DNA from 2 places in the Kitasatospora sp. NPDC030952 genome. Region 2 is predicted to be linked to the other one. Evidence: riboswitches for the same ligand, from Rfam matches in the RefSeq annotation. Region 2 holds a riboswitch; the other holds the start of a gene.
The links. A riboswitch is a leader RNA that binds a small molecule or an ion and turns the genes downstream of it on or off. The one in region 2 is predicted to bind cyclic di-AMP.

Region 1 (6,930 bases), on a different contig from region 2:
AACAGGTAGTCCCAGCGCCCGGCGTTGAGGCCGGCCGCGTGGTCGCGCAGCTCGTAGAGGATCTCGTCCATCTCGAAGGCCGCGGTGATGGTCTCGATCAGCACGGTGGCCCGGACGGTGCCGTGCGGGATGCCCAGCTCGGCCTGGGCGTGGGTGAACACGTCGTTCCAGAGCCGGGCCTCGAGGTGGCTCTCGGTCTTCGGCAGGTAGAAGTAGGGCCCGGAGTTGGGGTCCTCGGCGCCCCTGGCGAGCAGCCGGGCGGCGTTGTGGAAGAAGTACAGGCCGAAGTCGACGAACGCTCCGGCCACCGGGACGCCGTCGACCAGCAGGTGGTTCTCGTCCAGGTGCCAGCCGCGCGGGCGGACCACGACGGTGGCGAGTTCGGCGGCGGGCTTGAGGGTGTAGGCCTTGCCGGCCGTGCCGGTGAAGTCGATCCGGCCCTCGAAGGCGTCGATCAGGTTGACCTGGCCGCTGACCACGTTCTCCCAGGTCGGGGAGGTGGCGTCCTCGAAGTCGGCGAGCCAGATCCTCGCCCCGGAGTTGAGGGCGTTGATGACCATCTTGCGGTCGGTGGGGCCGGTGATCTCGACCCGGCGGTCCTGGAGGGCGCGCGGCGCCTCGGCGACCTTCCAGTCGCCGGCCCGGACGTCGGCGGTCTCGGGGAGGAAGTCCAGCGTGCCGGTGCGGGCGATCTCGGCGCGTCGACTCTTCCGCCTGGCCAGCAGTTCCTGTCGGCGACCCTCGAAGGCGCGATGGAGGCCCACGACGAAGGCGACCGCCTCCGGGGTGAGCACCTCCTCGGCCCGGTGGACGCGCGGACCGGCGACAGTGACGACCGGAGCGGCGGGGGAGGCGCCGACGGGCCCCTGATCTGCAGCCATGAGCAGGACACTCCTAAGACGGTTGAGCCTGGCGAAGGGAGCTCCGGTGGGAGCCTCCTCGGGAACTTCCTCGATCGTTACCCGCCTGTCGGCGAGTTCGATTCTGTAAGGTGGAGACTAGTTTCCGCGATACAGAATTTCAACGGTTTGTTGAAGAGATCGCCGGGACTCTACTCCTCCCCGACAGCGAAGGGAACGCCGGTGGTTGCGACCCCCGACACAGCATCGACGACAGGCGCCGACCGCGCGAGCGGCGGCGTGCAGTCCGTCGAGCGCGCCTTCCAACTCCTGGAGGCGCTGGCCGACTCGGGCGGCGTGGCCACCCTCAGTGAGCTTTCCACCAGCTCCGGTCTCCCGATGCCGACCATCCACCGACTGGTCCGTACCCTCGTGCAGCAGGGCTATGTCCGCCAGGACACCGCGCGCCGCTACACCCTCGGCCCCCGACTGATCCGGCTCGGCGAGACGGCCGGCCGACTGCTCGGCAGCTGGGCCCGCCCGTACCTGGCCGAGCTGATGGAGGCCACCGGCGAGACCGCCAACCTGGCGGTACTGGAGGGCGGCGAGGTGGTGTACGTCGGACAGGTGCAGTCGCGGCGCTCGATGCGGATGTTCACCGAGGTCGGACGGCGGGTGCAGCCGCACTGCACCGGCGTCGGCAAGGCCCTGCTCGCCCAGCTCCCGGAGGACGAGGCGCGCGCGGTCCTGGGCCCCAACCCGCTGCCCGCGCACACCGAGTACACCCTCACCGACCCGCAGGAGCTGATGGACCAGCTCGCCGAGGCGCGCGAGCGCGGGTACGTCGTCGACGACCAGGAGCAGGAGATCGGCGTCCGCTGCATCGCCCTCGCGGTGCCGGGCGCGCCGACGCCCACCGCGCTATCGGTGTCCGGCCCGGAGGCCCGGATCCGGGCACTGGAGGAGCAGACGGGGGCGTCCTCGCTGGTGCCGGTGATGCAGCAGATCGCGACCCGGCTCGGACAGGTCCTGGCACCCTGACGTGTCGTCAACTCACTTGCCACGCATGGGCTTGAACACAGGGACCTGAACGCAAGAACCGGCAGCCGTTTCGACCACACGGTGGTCGAAACGGCTGCCGGTCCATGAGAGCGGCTGGTCCTGGGGGCTACGCGGACCCGGCGGCTACCCGGGCCCGGTGGCTACGCGGGCCCGGCGGCTACCGTCAGCGGTAGACGCGGACGTAGTCGGCGGCCATGGTGATCGGGGCGGTCCCCTGCGGCGCGGGGTGGTACTTCCCGGCACACACCGAGAGGTTGAGGATCAGGTACGCCGAGAAGTTGGTGCCCACGCCCTTGTTGTCCGAATACACCTTGACGCCGTTGACGTACCAGTCCACCGAGTTGGCGCCGTAGTAGGTGCCGATGGTGACCCACTGGTCCTTGGCGACGGCCTTGGCATCGGTGTAGTACTCGGGGTTGCTCGGGTTGATGTGGTTGGTCAACTCCAGCAGGTTCGGGTTGTCCGGGTGGTACTCGAAGGAGTCGATCTCCCCGTTGCCGTTCTTCCAGGTCCACAGGGCAGGCCAGGCGCCGGCGCCCGAGGGCATCTTGACCCGGGCCTCGGCGTAGTCGCCGGTCTTGACCTGGAAGCCCTCGGTGGAGCCCTCGGTGGTCAGGAAGCCGGTGTTCCAGGACTGCTGGCCGTTCTCCAGGGTGGGCCCGCCCGGGGTGGCGGTGAAGGTGGCGACGCCGTTCGCGACGGTGACGTTGTTCTTGTTCAGCCAGTCGAGCTTGTTGTCGTCCGGGTTGTGGTTCCCGTACTTGTACGCGGTGCTCTTGTCGCCGACCCAGCGCTGCCCCCAGTCGATCGGGCTGTTGAACTCGTCGGACCAGGTCAGCGACTTGCCGGCGATCGGGGAGGACGGCGCGGGCGTCGTCGGGGTGGCCGTGGCGGTCGGCGTCGTGGTGGGCGTCGCCGTCGGTGCCGTGGTGGGCGTCGTGGTGGGCGTCGCCGTCGGTGCCGTGGTGGGCGCCGTCGTCGGGGACGGGGTCGGCGTGGACGTACCGGTGGCCGCGACCACCAGCTGCTGCGAGGGCAGGTTGTGCCAGCTGCCGCCGAAGTCCTGCCAGAAGCCGAACTGGGTGTACGTTCCGGCCGGCAGGGTGCGCGCACCGCTGGTGAAGTTGAGCCCGGTCGGGCATATCTGCACGTTGGTCGCGTTCCCCGGGAAGTCCAGGTTGGTGCCGCGCGCGTCGCGGACGCCGACGCCGACCGTCTTGGCGGTGAAGCAGGACGAGGAGTGCAGGGCCAGCGAGGCGGTGGCGGCCCGGCCGGCGACCATGGCGGCCGGAGCGAGCCGGTCCTGGGTCACGGTCGGGGCGGTGGCGGCCTGGGCGCCGGCGACGGACGGCAGCCCGAGCAGGCCGGCGCCGCTGATCGCGAGCGCCCCGGTGGCGGCGAGGGCGGCGTTGCGGCCGCGGCGGGTCGGACGGGCGTGGCGAGGGGCGCGACGGCGCCCGGCAGGCTGGTGCATGGGGGGTCCTCTGCGACGCCTGCGAGGTGAGCTGTCGGATTCGGGCTGCAGTTGCCCGGCCGCCTGTGGAGCGGCTTCACCCCTAGCCACGGTCCGCACGCTGATGCGTACGGACCGGGCGCTGACCTTGGTTCCCCCGCTCCCGTCCGCTGTGGTGCTCGAGTGCCGGCCGGCGGGTGGACAGGACTCGGCGTCCCGGCGGCGGGGTCCGCGACAGCGGACGACGGATGCAGGCTAGGCAGGCCGTCCGTGAACGGACAACCTGATCCGGCCGGTTGTCGCACAGCTCACAGTGGTGTCGATCAACGACGCTCCGTGGTGGCCGAGTTGATCAACCTCGCGACCGTGGCCGGGCGATCAGCCGAGCCAGTCGGCCACCTGGCTCTCGGCCACCTGGCCCTCGGTCTCCGGCGACCCAGGCCGGCTCCAGGTGGTCGCGGCGGGGGCGCGCCTGGTGCGAGGTCTCGTGGGGGTGGTGCGTCTCGTGGGCGTGGACGGTAGGACCGCCGTACGGGCGGCGCCCCATGCGCCGGGAGCACACGGTGGACGGCGTGACGGTGGCGGACCGTACCGTGGCGTGGGGCCGCCCGAGTCCGACCGATCGGATAAATTGGAACCCTGGCGTTTTCCGCGGTGCACAAGTGCACCGAGCCCGACCGCACGGTCCGTCCCGCACTCCCGAGAAGAGGTCCCGCCCCACCATGACCGCGTCCCTGCCCGCCTTCGCCGGCCGTACCTACGTCTTCCGGGCCGACAACGGCGCGGCCTTCCGCAACAGCTACTCGGCCGACGGCACTCGGCTGCGCTGGGAGGGCCTCGGCGAGTCGGCCGGCCAGTGGGAAGACGTGCGGCTGCACGTCGCCGAGGTCGCACCGGAGATCTACTTCGTCAGCTGGACGGAGCAGAGCGGGATCACCGTCAGCCATGTGATGGACCTCAACGCGCTGACCGTACGGGCCTTCTGGACCTTCGAGGGCGAGGGCGGCCGGGTCGGCCAGCTGCACACCGGGACGCTGGAGCGGGTGGCCTGACCGGCGCCGCCCCGTAGCACGCACGAACCCCCGGGGGCCTCGGCTCCGGGGGTTCGGCGTGTTCTCTCCGGACGGCGTCGGACGGCTTCAGATGACGTCGGACGGCGTCGGACGGCGGTGACGTCAGGCGGTCTGGCTCGCCTGGCCCGGCTGGTTCGGCTGGCCCGAGGCGTTCGGCTCGCCCGGCTGGTTCGGCTGGTTCGGCACCCTGAGGTGCTGGGACAGCCACTCCAGCGAGGACGGCAGCAGGGCGCTCCAGGTCTCGAAGTTGTGGCCGCCGTTCTCGAGCATGCTGTACGAGACCTTCATCGGGCTGTGCACCGCGTCGATGAACGCCTCGGTGTCCGGCTTGTAGTTGCCGTCGCCCTTCTTGGTGCCGGCCAGCAGCACCGAGATGTCGGGCTGCGGCAGGTTCTTCAGCCGCCACATCAGGTTGGCCTCGTCGCGGCGCTGCTTGCTGCCGCCGAAGAGGTCGCCGGTGGTCGGGTCGTCGGCGGCGTCGTAGTAGCCGGAGAGGGCGACGGCGGTCGGGAAGACGTCCGGGTGGCGCATGGCCATCTTGACGGCGCAGTAGCCGCCGGTCGAGTTGCCCATGAAGGCCCAGGCGTGCGGGTCGGACGAGACCCGGTAGCTGGCCTGGATCGCCGAGGTGACGTCCTTGGTGAAGTAGGTGTCCGACTGGGCGCCGCCGGGGATGTCCTCGCACTCGGTGTCCTGCGGCAGGGCGGGCGAGGGCTGCAGCATCACCATGACGGTCGGCTGCATCCGGCCCTCCTGCAGCAGCTTGAGCGCGGCACCCGGGTAGTTGAAGCGGGTGATCAGGTTCTCGGCGATTCCTGGGAATCCGGTGCTGACGATCACGGCCGGGAACTGCCTCTGCGCGTACTCGGGCTGGAAGTACTGCGGCGGCAGGTAGACGTACCCCTCGGTCGACAGCCGGCTCACCTTGCCGTCGATCCGGACCTTGCGGATCTCGCCGGAGTGGCCCGGCTCACGGCCCATCGCGCCGCCGCCCTTGACCGAGGCCTGGCCTATGGTCTCCACCAGCAGGCGGCCGGAGGCGTCCGCCTTGTTGTGTATCACCACCGGGCCGGTGCTGCCGGTGCCCAGCAGATCGTCCCAACTGCTGTAGAACGCGAAGTAGTTGTTCGCCACCAGGCCGAGCGCGGCAAGCACCGTGAGCTGGGTGGCGAGCAGCGCGCCGATCCGGCCGAGCACTGCCTGCCAGCTCTTCCTGGCGAGTCTGGGCCAGAGCCAGACCGTGCCGACCATCATCACGACCGCGACCAGCACGGTCAGCGCCAGCACCTTGTGGCTCGTCAGACCCATGTTCCAGTTGCTCCCACGCCTCGAACTCCACGCCCCCTCCGCTCAGGGACATCCGAGGAGTTCACCCCGGTTCCCCCACCGGGGCGCGACGTCCAACCCTAGCGGGAGCTGGGAGGAAGCTGATCGGCGGCTGTACGGCTGCGAGCGTGGGGCCACGCCCCGGCCGGTCGCGCCCAGAGCCCCAGCCCCGCCGTGAGCTCGCGCATGCAGCGGGCGCCGAGGTCCTGCGGGGAGCCCGGGCCGGTCACCGCCGCGTCGGAGGCGGCCCACTGCTCCAGGGCCACCCGGATCGCCGCCGTGGCCGCGGCGGCGGCCAGTCGGATCTCCAGCGGGTCGGCGCCGGCCGGGCTGCGCTCGGCCAGCACGGACCGCAGTCGCTCCTCCGAGCCCGCGTGGACTCGTTGCCAGGTGCCGTCCAGCCGGGGGTCGCGCAGCAGGCTGCGGGTCCAGTGCATCGCCTCGACGGCCGCGTCGTCGGCCGGGGTCAGCGACTCCACCGCCGAGCGCTCCAGCGCCTCGCGCAGCGGGAGGTCCGCCGGGCTCTCGGCCAGCAGGTCGACCCAGCGCCGCCCACCGGCCGCCAGCAGCGGGGCGACGGCGTCCTCCTTGACGGAGAAGTAGCGGTAGAAGGTGCGCAGCGAGATGCCCGCGGCGTCGGCGACCTCCTCGGCGGTGGTCGCCTCCGCGCCCTGCTCGGCGAAGAGCGCGGCGGCGGTGCGGGCGATCTCCAGCCGGGTGGCGTCACGGCGGCGCTGGGTCAGGGTCGGGCGTCCGGTCACAAGGGTCAGCGTACGCATCCGGGCACTGCCATGACGCATCGCGCCGACATGGCACATCGAGACTTATTGGCACGACGTGCCAGACCGGCGTACCGTGCCCCTTGAGGTCGAGAGACCGCGAACGAACGGAGTACCACCATGGAGCGCTTCAGCGGACGGAACGTCCTGATCACCGGCGGCGGCTCTGGCATCGGCCAGGCGACCGTGCACCGGCTCCTCGCCGAGGGCGGGAAGGTCGTCGCCGTCGACGTCAACGAGGACGGCCTGAAGAAGACCCTGGACCGCGCGACCGCGGACGGCACCGCCGACCGCCTGACGATCCAGGTCCTGGACATCTCGGACGAATCCGCCGTGGTCGCGGGCGTGGCCGAGGCGATCGCGGGCCTGGGCGGCCTGGACGTCCTGGTCAACGCGGC
Region 2 (6,930 bases):
CCTGGGCTGGGCGCAGGACCACGCCGAGCACGAGGCCTTCATCAACTGCGTGGCCGCCCCGATCCGGGACGCCAGCGGTCGGGTCGTCGCCGCCGCGTCGATCTCCGTCCCGGACGTCGTCCTCCCGTACGAGCAGGTGCTGGACCTTCTCCCGCAGCTGCTCGCCACCGCCCGCGCCATTTCGGCCGACTGCGGTCGCCCCGAGCACAACTGACGACCCGTCACCCACTGCCGCACCCACCGCACACAAGGAACCCCATGGACTCCGACAAGCTCGAGATCCGCACCGACGGCGCCCCGGCCCCCGCCTGGATGTTCTCCCAGGGCGTCCGCAAGGGCCCGATCCTCCAGGTCTCCGGCCAGGGCCCGCAGGACCCGGCCACCGGCGAGTACCTCCACCACGGCGATGTGAAGGCCCAGACCCGCCGCACATTGGAGAACGTCAAGGCCATCGTCGAGGCCGGCGGCGCCACCATCGAGGACGTGGTGATGTTCCGCGTCTACCTCACCAAGCGGGCCGACTTCCCGCTGATGAACGAGGTCTACGCCGAGTTCATCGACGAGAACATCGAGCCGGGCGGGGTGAAGCCCTGCCGCACCACCGTCTTCGTCGAACTGCCGCAGGAGCCGATGCTGGTGGAGATCGACGCCCAGGCCGTCGTCGGCTGACCCGCCGCCACCGCCACCCCGGGGCCCGGACGCCGTCACGCGTCCGGGCCCTCGCCGTACTTGCCACCACCCCCCACGGAGATTAGGTTAGGCTCACCTAACTAACAGGAGGTCCGTCATGAGCCTGCCCACCGGCGACGCCCAGGTGCCCGAGCCCACCACCGCCGACCGGGTCCACAGCCTGCTCAGCGCGACCTCCTCGCTCACCGTCCGCGCCCTCGGCGAGCACCACGACCTGGACACCCCGGTCTCCGTCCACGGCTCCCGGCTTCGCCTGCGCGTCCCGCTGGACGCCCCGCTCACCGCGGCCGCCGCCGGCGCCACCAACGGCCTGGCCGTCGTGCTCGACGTCACCGACGTCTCCCCCGTCGCCGTCCGCGACCGGATCCGCGCCCGGCTCACCCTGGCCGGCCGACTGCACCTGGCCCACCTCGCCGACGACGGCCTCAGCGTCCACCTGCGCGTCGACGTCGCCCACGCCGTCCTCGCCACCCCGTACGGCACCAGCGCGCTCACCGCCGCCGACCTCACCCTCGCCGCCCCCGACCCGCTGGCCCGGCACGAGGCCGCCCTGCTCACCCACCTGGCCGACGACCACGCCGACGCCCTCGACCTGCTCACCCGCCTGCTCGACCCAGTCCTGCTCACCCACCGGCCGGACGTCCGCCCGCTCGCCCTGGACCGCCACGGCCTGGTGCTGCGCCTGGACCACTCGCACGGCCACCGCGACGTCCGTCTGGTCTTCCCCGAACCCGCCGACGACACCGAGGACTTCGGCCACCGGATGCACCAGCTGCTCGGCGCCGCCGAGCACGGCCTGCCCGTCCACCGGAACTGACCCGCCGAAGCCGAACGGGCCGCGGAACCGGAGATCCTCCCGGGAATCACGGGAGTTGACGCGGTGTTCGGCCCGCGCGCACCGCGAAGCCCCGCGAAGCCCCGCGAGGCCCCGCGAGGCCCCGGGAAACGGCGGTGGCCGGCCCGGCCGCACGAGAGCTGTCTCGTACGGCCGGACCGGCCGTGGGCGTGTCCCGCGCCCAGGTCCACTGGTGCGGCGATCACCCGGTCGAGCGGTCACCCGACATGACCATCCCGGGCGGTCGATTCGCCCCGCATCAGCGGTGGTTCACAGTCCTGCGGAAGGGAGCAGGCGGGTCAGAGCGCGACGCCGTGCGCCCGCAGGTAGGCGACCGGGTCGATGTCCGAGCCGTACTCCGGACCGGTGCGGATCTCGAAGTGCAGGTGCGGGCCGGTCACATTGCCGGTCGCGCCGGAGAGGCCGAGCTGCTGGCCGGTGGTGACGGTCTGACCGATCGACACGCCGATCGAGGACAGGTGCGCGTACTGGGCGTACTTGCCGTCGGCGAGCTTGATCTCGACCTCGTTGCCGTAGGCGCCGCCGTTGCCGGCCTTCACCACGACACCGTTGGCGACGGCGCGCAGCGGGGTGCCGGTGGAGGCGATGAAGTCCTGGCCGGTGTGGTGGCCGGAGGCCCACATCGAGCCGGCCACGCCGTAGGCCTCGCCCAGCACCGGGTTGGCCAGCGGGGCCACATAGCCGGAGGTGGCGGCGACCGGGGCGGCGGTGACGGCCTGGGCCGGGGCGGCGGTCTGCACCTGGGTCTGCAGCTGGGCACCCGGCTTGGCGGCCTCGGTCTGGACCTGCGGCTGGGTGTCCGCGGCGGCGGAGGCGTCCTGGGTGGCCGGAGCGGCCGGCTTGGCGGGCTTCGCCGGAGCGGCGGGCTTCGCAGCGTCAGCGGCCTGACCGGCGTGGCCGGCCTGACCGGCCAGGGCGAGCTGCTGGCCCGGGAAGATCAGGTTCGGGTTGGCACCGACGACCGAGCGGTTCTGCTCGTACAGCGCGTGCCAGCCGCCGTCGACGTGCTTGGCGTCGGCGATCTTCGAGAGGGTGTCGCCGCTGACGACGCGGTAGCTCTCCTGACCGGCGGCCGAAGCGCCGGCAACCGAAGCGCCGGTGGCCGAGGCGGCCGGAGCGGCCTCGTGCGAGGCGGCCGAAGCGGTGGCGGCGGCCGGGACGGTGTGCGCCTGGGCGCTCATCGCGGTCACGAGCGGCAGGACGAACGAGGCGCCGGTGACGGCGGTGGCGATGCCGATGCGGGCGGCACGGGGCAGGGCGATACGACGAGCCTGTGCAGGCATGGAATTTTCCTCTCCGACGCCTGCGAGGTGAGCTGTCGGGTTCGGGCTGGAGTTGCCCGGCCGCGCATGCGCGGCTTCACCCCAAGCCGGTCCTGGTCGTCCGCGCCCTGAAAAGGCGCGAACTCCGGTCCGGCGACTTACCTGTGGGTCCCCCGCTCCTGCCGTACAGAGTTCGGTTCGAGCCACCGGGCAGCGGCAGGACTCGGCGTTCCACCCGGTGGATCCGTCCGGGCTGGCCGGGCGGTCGCTGAACTAAAACTCATCCGTTCAGGTGAAGCAATGTCGATCTCTTGAATCCGCAACCACCCCCACCGCCACGGTCACCCTCCGAATGATCCAGCGCACCGTGCGTGCACAATCCATTCACCCGGTGCCACTGATCCACCACCCTGCGCCGACCACCCCACCGCCACGCGACCATTCGCTCACGCACCGCCACCGGCCGACACACCGCCCAGTGACCCTTGTCACGTACACCCCCGTCGGACCAGGATCTGCCCCGTGACCACCTCTCAAGCAGGCACTCTGCGCCTGGGCACCGCGCAGGGTCGCTGGGTTCTCCTGGCAACGGTGCTCGGCTCCAGCATGGCGATGCTCGACGGCACCGTGGTGAACGTCGCCCTGCCCCGGATCGGCGCCGACCTCGGCGCCTCCCTCGCCTCGCTGCAATGGACCCTGAACGCCTATCTGCTCACCCTGGCGGGCCTGATCCTGCTCGGCGGCGCCCTCGGCGACCGCTACGGGCGGCGCCGGGTCTTCCTGATCGGCGTGGTCTGGTTCGCCGCCGCGTCCGCGGCCTGCGCCGCCGCCCCGACCATCCACGTGCTGATCGCCGGCCGCGCCGTCCAGGGCATCGGCGGGGCACTGCTCACCCCGGGCTCGCTCGCCATGCTCCAGGCCGTCTTCCACCCGGACGACCGCTCGGCGGCGGTGGGCCTCTGGTCCGGCCTGGGCGGGGTGTCGGCCGCCGTCGGCCCCTTCCTCGGCGGCTGGCTGGTGGACGGCCCCGGCTGGCGCTGGATCTTCCTGCTGAACCTGCCGCTGGCCGCCGCCGTCATCGCGGTGACCTCCCGTTACGTCCCGGAGAGCCGGGACGAGTCGGCGGCCGGCCGCTTCGACGTGCCCGGCGCGCTGCTCGCCGCGCTCGCCCTCGGCGCGATCACCTACGCGCTCACCGCCGCCGGGGAGGGCCTGTCCCCCGCCGTCTGGGTCACCGGGGCGATCGGCCTGCTGCTGGGCGCCGCCTTCGTGGCCGTCGAGCGGCGCACGCCCGATCCGATGCTGCCGCTCGGGCTGTTCTCCTCCCGGCTGTTCACCGCCGTGAACCTGGTCACCCTCTGCGTCTACGCGGCCTTCAGCGGGGTGTTCTTCCTGCTGGTGGTGCAACTGCAGATCGTCTCGGGCTTCTCCCCCCTGGTCTCCGGCTTCGCGCTGGTGCCGATCACCGTGCTGATGCTGACCCTGTCCGCGCGGGCCGGCCGCCTCGGCAAGCGGATCGGCCCGCGCATCCCGCTCACCGTCGGCCCGCTGCTGTGCGCGGCCGGGGTGCTGCTGATGCTGCGCACCGGCCCGGACTCCTCCTACTGGGCGGACGTGCTGCCCGCGGTGGCGGTGATGGGCTCCGGGATGACCCTGCTGGTCGCGCCGCTGACCGCGACCGTGCTGGCCGCCGTCGAGGTGCGGCACGCCGGCATCGCCAGCGGCGTCAACAACGCCGCCGCCCGCGCGGCGGGCCTGCTCGCGGTGGCCGCGCTGCCCGCGCTGGCCGGGCTGAGCGGCGACGCCTACCGGGTGCCGTCCTCGGTGGACTCCGCCTTCCACACCGCGATGCTGATCTGCGCGGGCCTGCTGGCCGCCGGCGGGCTGATCGCCTTCACCACCATCCGGGGCAATGTGCTCACGCCGGAGGAGGCGCACCCGATGGCCGAGCCGAACTGCGACTGGCCGTGCGCCACCACCACCCCGCCGCTCGACCCGGGCCGCCCCCGGACGCCCGAGGGCCCCGCCACCGGTACGGCGGCGGGGCCCTCGACAGAGAGCTGACGCTACGTCAGAGGATGTCGCCCGGCGCGTACTTGGCCGCCGCCGGGTAGGCCGCCGCGACGGCCTCCACCTGGCGGACGACCTCGGCGACCTGCGCCGCGGCCGCACCGGTGAAGGACAGCCGGTCGGCCAGCAGCGCGTCCAGCGCGGCCCGGTCCAGCGGGATCCGCTCATCGGCGGCGAGGCGGTCCAGCAGCTCGTTCTCCCGGGCGCCCGCGCGCATCGCCAGCGCGGAGGCCACGGCGTGCTCCTTGATGACCTCGTGGCCGGTCTCCCGGCCGACGCCCGCGCGCACCGCGCCCATCAGCACCTTGGTGGTGGCCAGGAACGGCAGGTAGCGGTCCAGCTCGGCCTCGACCACGGCGGGGAAGGCGCCGAACTCGTCCAGGACGGTGAGGAAGGTCTCCAGCAGGCCGTCGAAGGCGAAGAACGCGTCCGGCAGCGCGACCCGGCGCACCACCGAGCAGGAGACGTCGCCCTCGTTCCACTGGTCGCCGGCCAGCTCGCCGGTCATCGACGCGTAGCCGCGCAGGATGACGGCCAGGCCGTTGACGCGCTCGCAGGAGCGGGTGTTCATCTTGTGCGGCATCGCGGAGGAGCCGACCTGGCCCTCCTTGAAGCCCTCCGTCACCAGCTCGTGGCCGGCCATCAGACGGATGGTCTTGGCCAGGCTGGACGGCGCGGCGGCCAGCTGGACGAGGGCGGTGAGCACCTCGAAGTCCAGCGAGCGCGGGTAGACCTGGCCGACGCTGGTGAGCACGTTCTCGAAGCCGAGGTGGCCGGCGACCCGGCGCTCCAGCTCGGCCAGCTTCTCGGTGTCGCCGCCGAGCAGGTCCAGCATGTCCTGGGCGGTGCCGACCGGGCCCTTGATCCCGCGCAGCGGGTAGCGGGCGATCAGCTCCTCCAGCCGCCGGAAGGCGACCAGCAGCTCGTCGGCGATCGACGCGAAGCGCTTGCCCAGGGTGGTGGCCTGCGCGGCCACGTTGTGCGAGCGGCCGGCCATGACCAGCTCGGAGTGCTGGGCGGCCAGGTCGGCCAGGCGCACCAGCACGGCGACCGTACGGTCCCGGACGTGCTCCAGCGACTGGCGGATCTGCAGCTGCTCGACGTTCTCGGTCAGGTCCCGGGAGGTCATCCCCTTGTGGATCTGCTCGTGCCCGGCGAGCTCGCTGAACTCCTCGATCCGGGCCTTCACATCGTGGCGGGTGATCCGCTCACGGGCGGCGATCGAGCCGAGGTCGACCTGGTCGATCACCCGCTCGTAGTCGGCGACGGCGTTCGCCGGCACCTCGACACCGAGGTCCTGCTGGGCCTTCAGGACGGCGAGCCACAGGTGGCGCTCGAGGACCACCTTGTGCTCGGGGGACCACAGCTGGGCCAGGGTCGCCGAGGCGTACCGGGAGGCCAGGACATTGGGGATCTGGGGCTTCGCGCTCACGCTTCGCAAGCCTAACAGCCGAGGTCACGCCGAACGTCGGCGGATGGGGTCGCCCGGCTCCCGCCCGCCGATGTGCCACAACCCGCCGATCCGCCACAACCCACCGGTGCACTCACGGCCCGCCGATGCACCCACGAGCGCAGCCGCCGGTGCACCCGCGAGCGCACCGGCGGGGCGGCCGCTACTGCTGCGCGACGCCCGTCCGGCCGGCCAGCACCGGGAGGACCTGCCCGCAGATCGAGTGCAGGGCGATCCGCTGCTCGTCGGTCATCGCCTCGAAGGCCTGGTGGGTGCGGGCCATCTCGCCGCGGATGCGGTTGAGGATCTCCCGGCCCTCGTCCGTGATCACCACGATCTTCACCCTGCGGTCGCCGGCGGCCGCCTCCCGGTTGGCGAGGCCCAGCGTCTCCAGCCGGTCCACGATCCCGGTCACGTTCGACGCGTCGCAGCCCAGGCGCCCGGCCAGTGCCCGCATCGGCACCGGTTCCTGCACCGAGCCCAGCGCCTTGGCCTGGGAGGAGGACAGCCCGTGCCGGGCCGCGGCCGCCGCGAAGTCCTGGAAGTACGCGGCGCCGACGGCGGCCAACGCCTCCATCAGCTCGGCGTTGGTCGGTACGGTC

Region 1: another riboswitch for cyclic di-AMP. It lies ahead of ACZ47G_RS29550 (glycoside hydrolase family 16 protein); the one in region 2 lies ahead of ACZ47G_RS31015 (M23 family metallopeptidase).

The regions. Positions count from the first base shown of each region.
Region 1 covers NZ_JBVIFM010000020.1:132,029-138,958, forward strand. The annotation lists gene aceB (malate synthase A) at 1-881, opposite strand, end outside; gene ACZ47G_RS29545 (IclR family transcriptional regulator) at 1,083-1,880, shown strand; gene ACZ47G_RS29550 (glycoside hydrolase family 16 protein) at 2,065-3,375, opposite strand; cyclic di-AMP (ydaO/yuaA leader) riboswitch at 3,397-3,515, opposite strand; gene ACZ47G_RS29555 (phenolic acid decarboxylase) at 4,077-4,406, shown strand; gene ACZ47G_RS29560 (alpha/beta hydrolase) at 4,530-5,735, opposite strand; gene ACZ47G_RS29565 (TetR family transcriptional regulator) at 5,834-6,514, opposite strand; gene ACZ47G_RS29570 (SDR family NAD(P)-dependent oxidoreductase) at 6,653-6,930, shown strand, end outside.
Region 2 covers NZ_JBVIFM010000022.1:115,621-122,550, forward strand. The annotation lists gene ACZ47G_RS31000 (IclR family transcriptional regulator) at 1-214, shown strand, start outside; gene ACZ47G_RS31005 (RidA family protein) at 259-669, shown strand; gene ACZ47G_RS31010 (DUF2470 domain-containing protein) at 788-1,507, shown strand; gene ACZ47G_RS31015 (M23 family metallopeptidase) at 1,825-2,829, opposite strand; cyclic di-AMP (ydaO/yuaA leader) riboswitch at 2,832-3,017, opposite strand; gene ACZ47G_RS31020 (MFS transporter) at 3,331-4,872, shown strand; gene purB (adenylosuccinate lyase) at 4,880-6,319, opposite strand; gene ACZ47G_RS31030 (MarR family winged helix-turn-helix transcriptional regulator) at 6,492-6,930, opposite strand, start outside.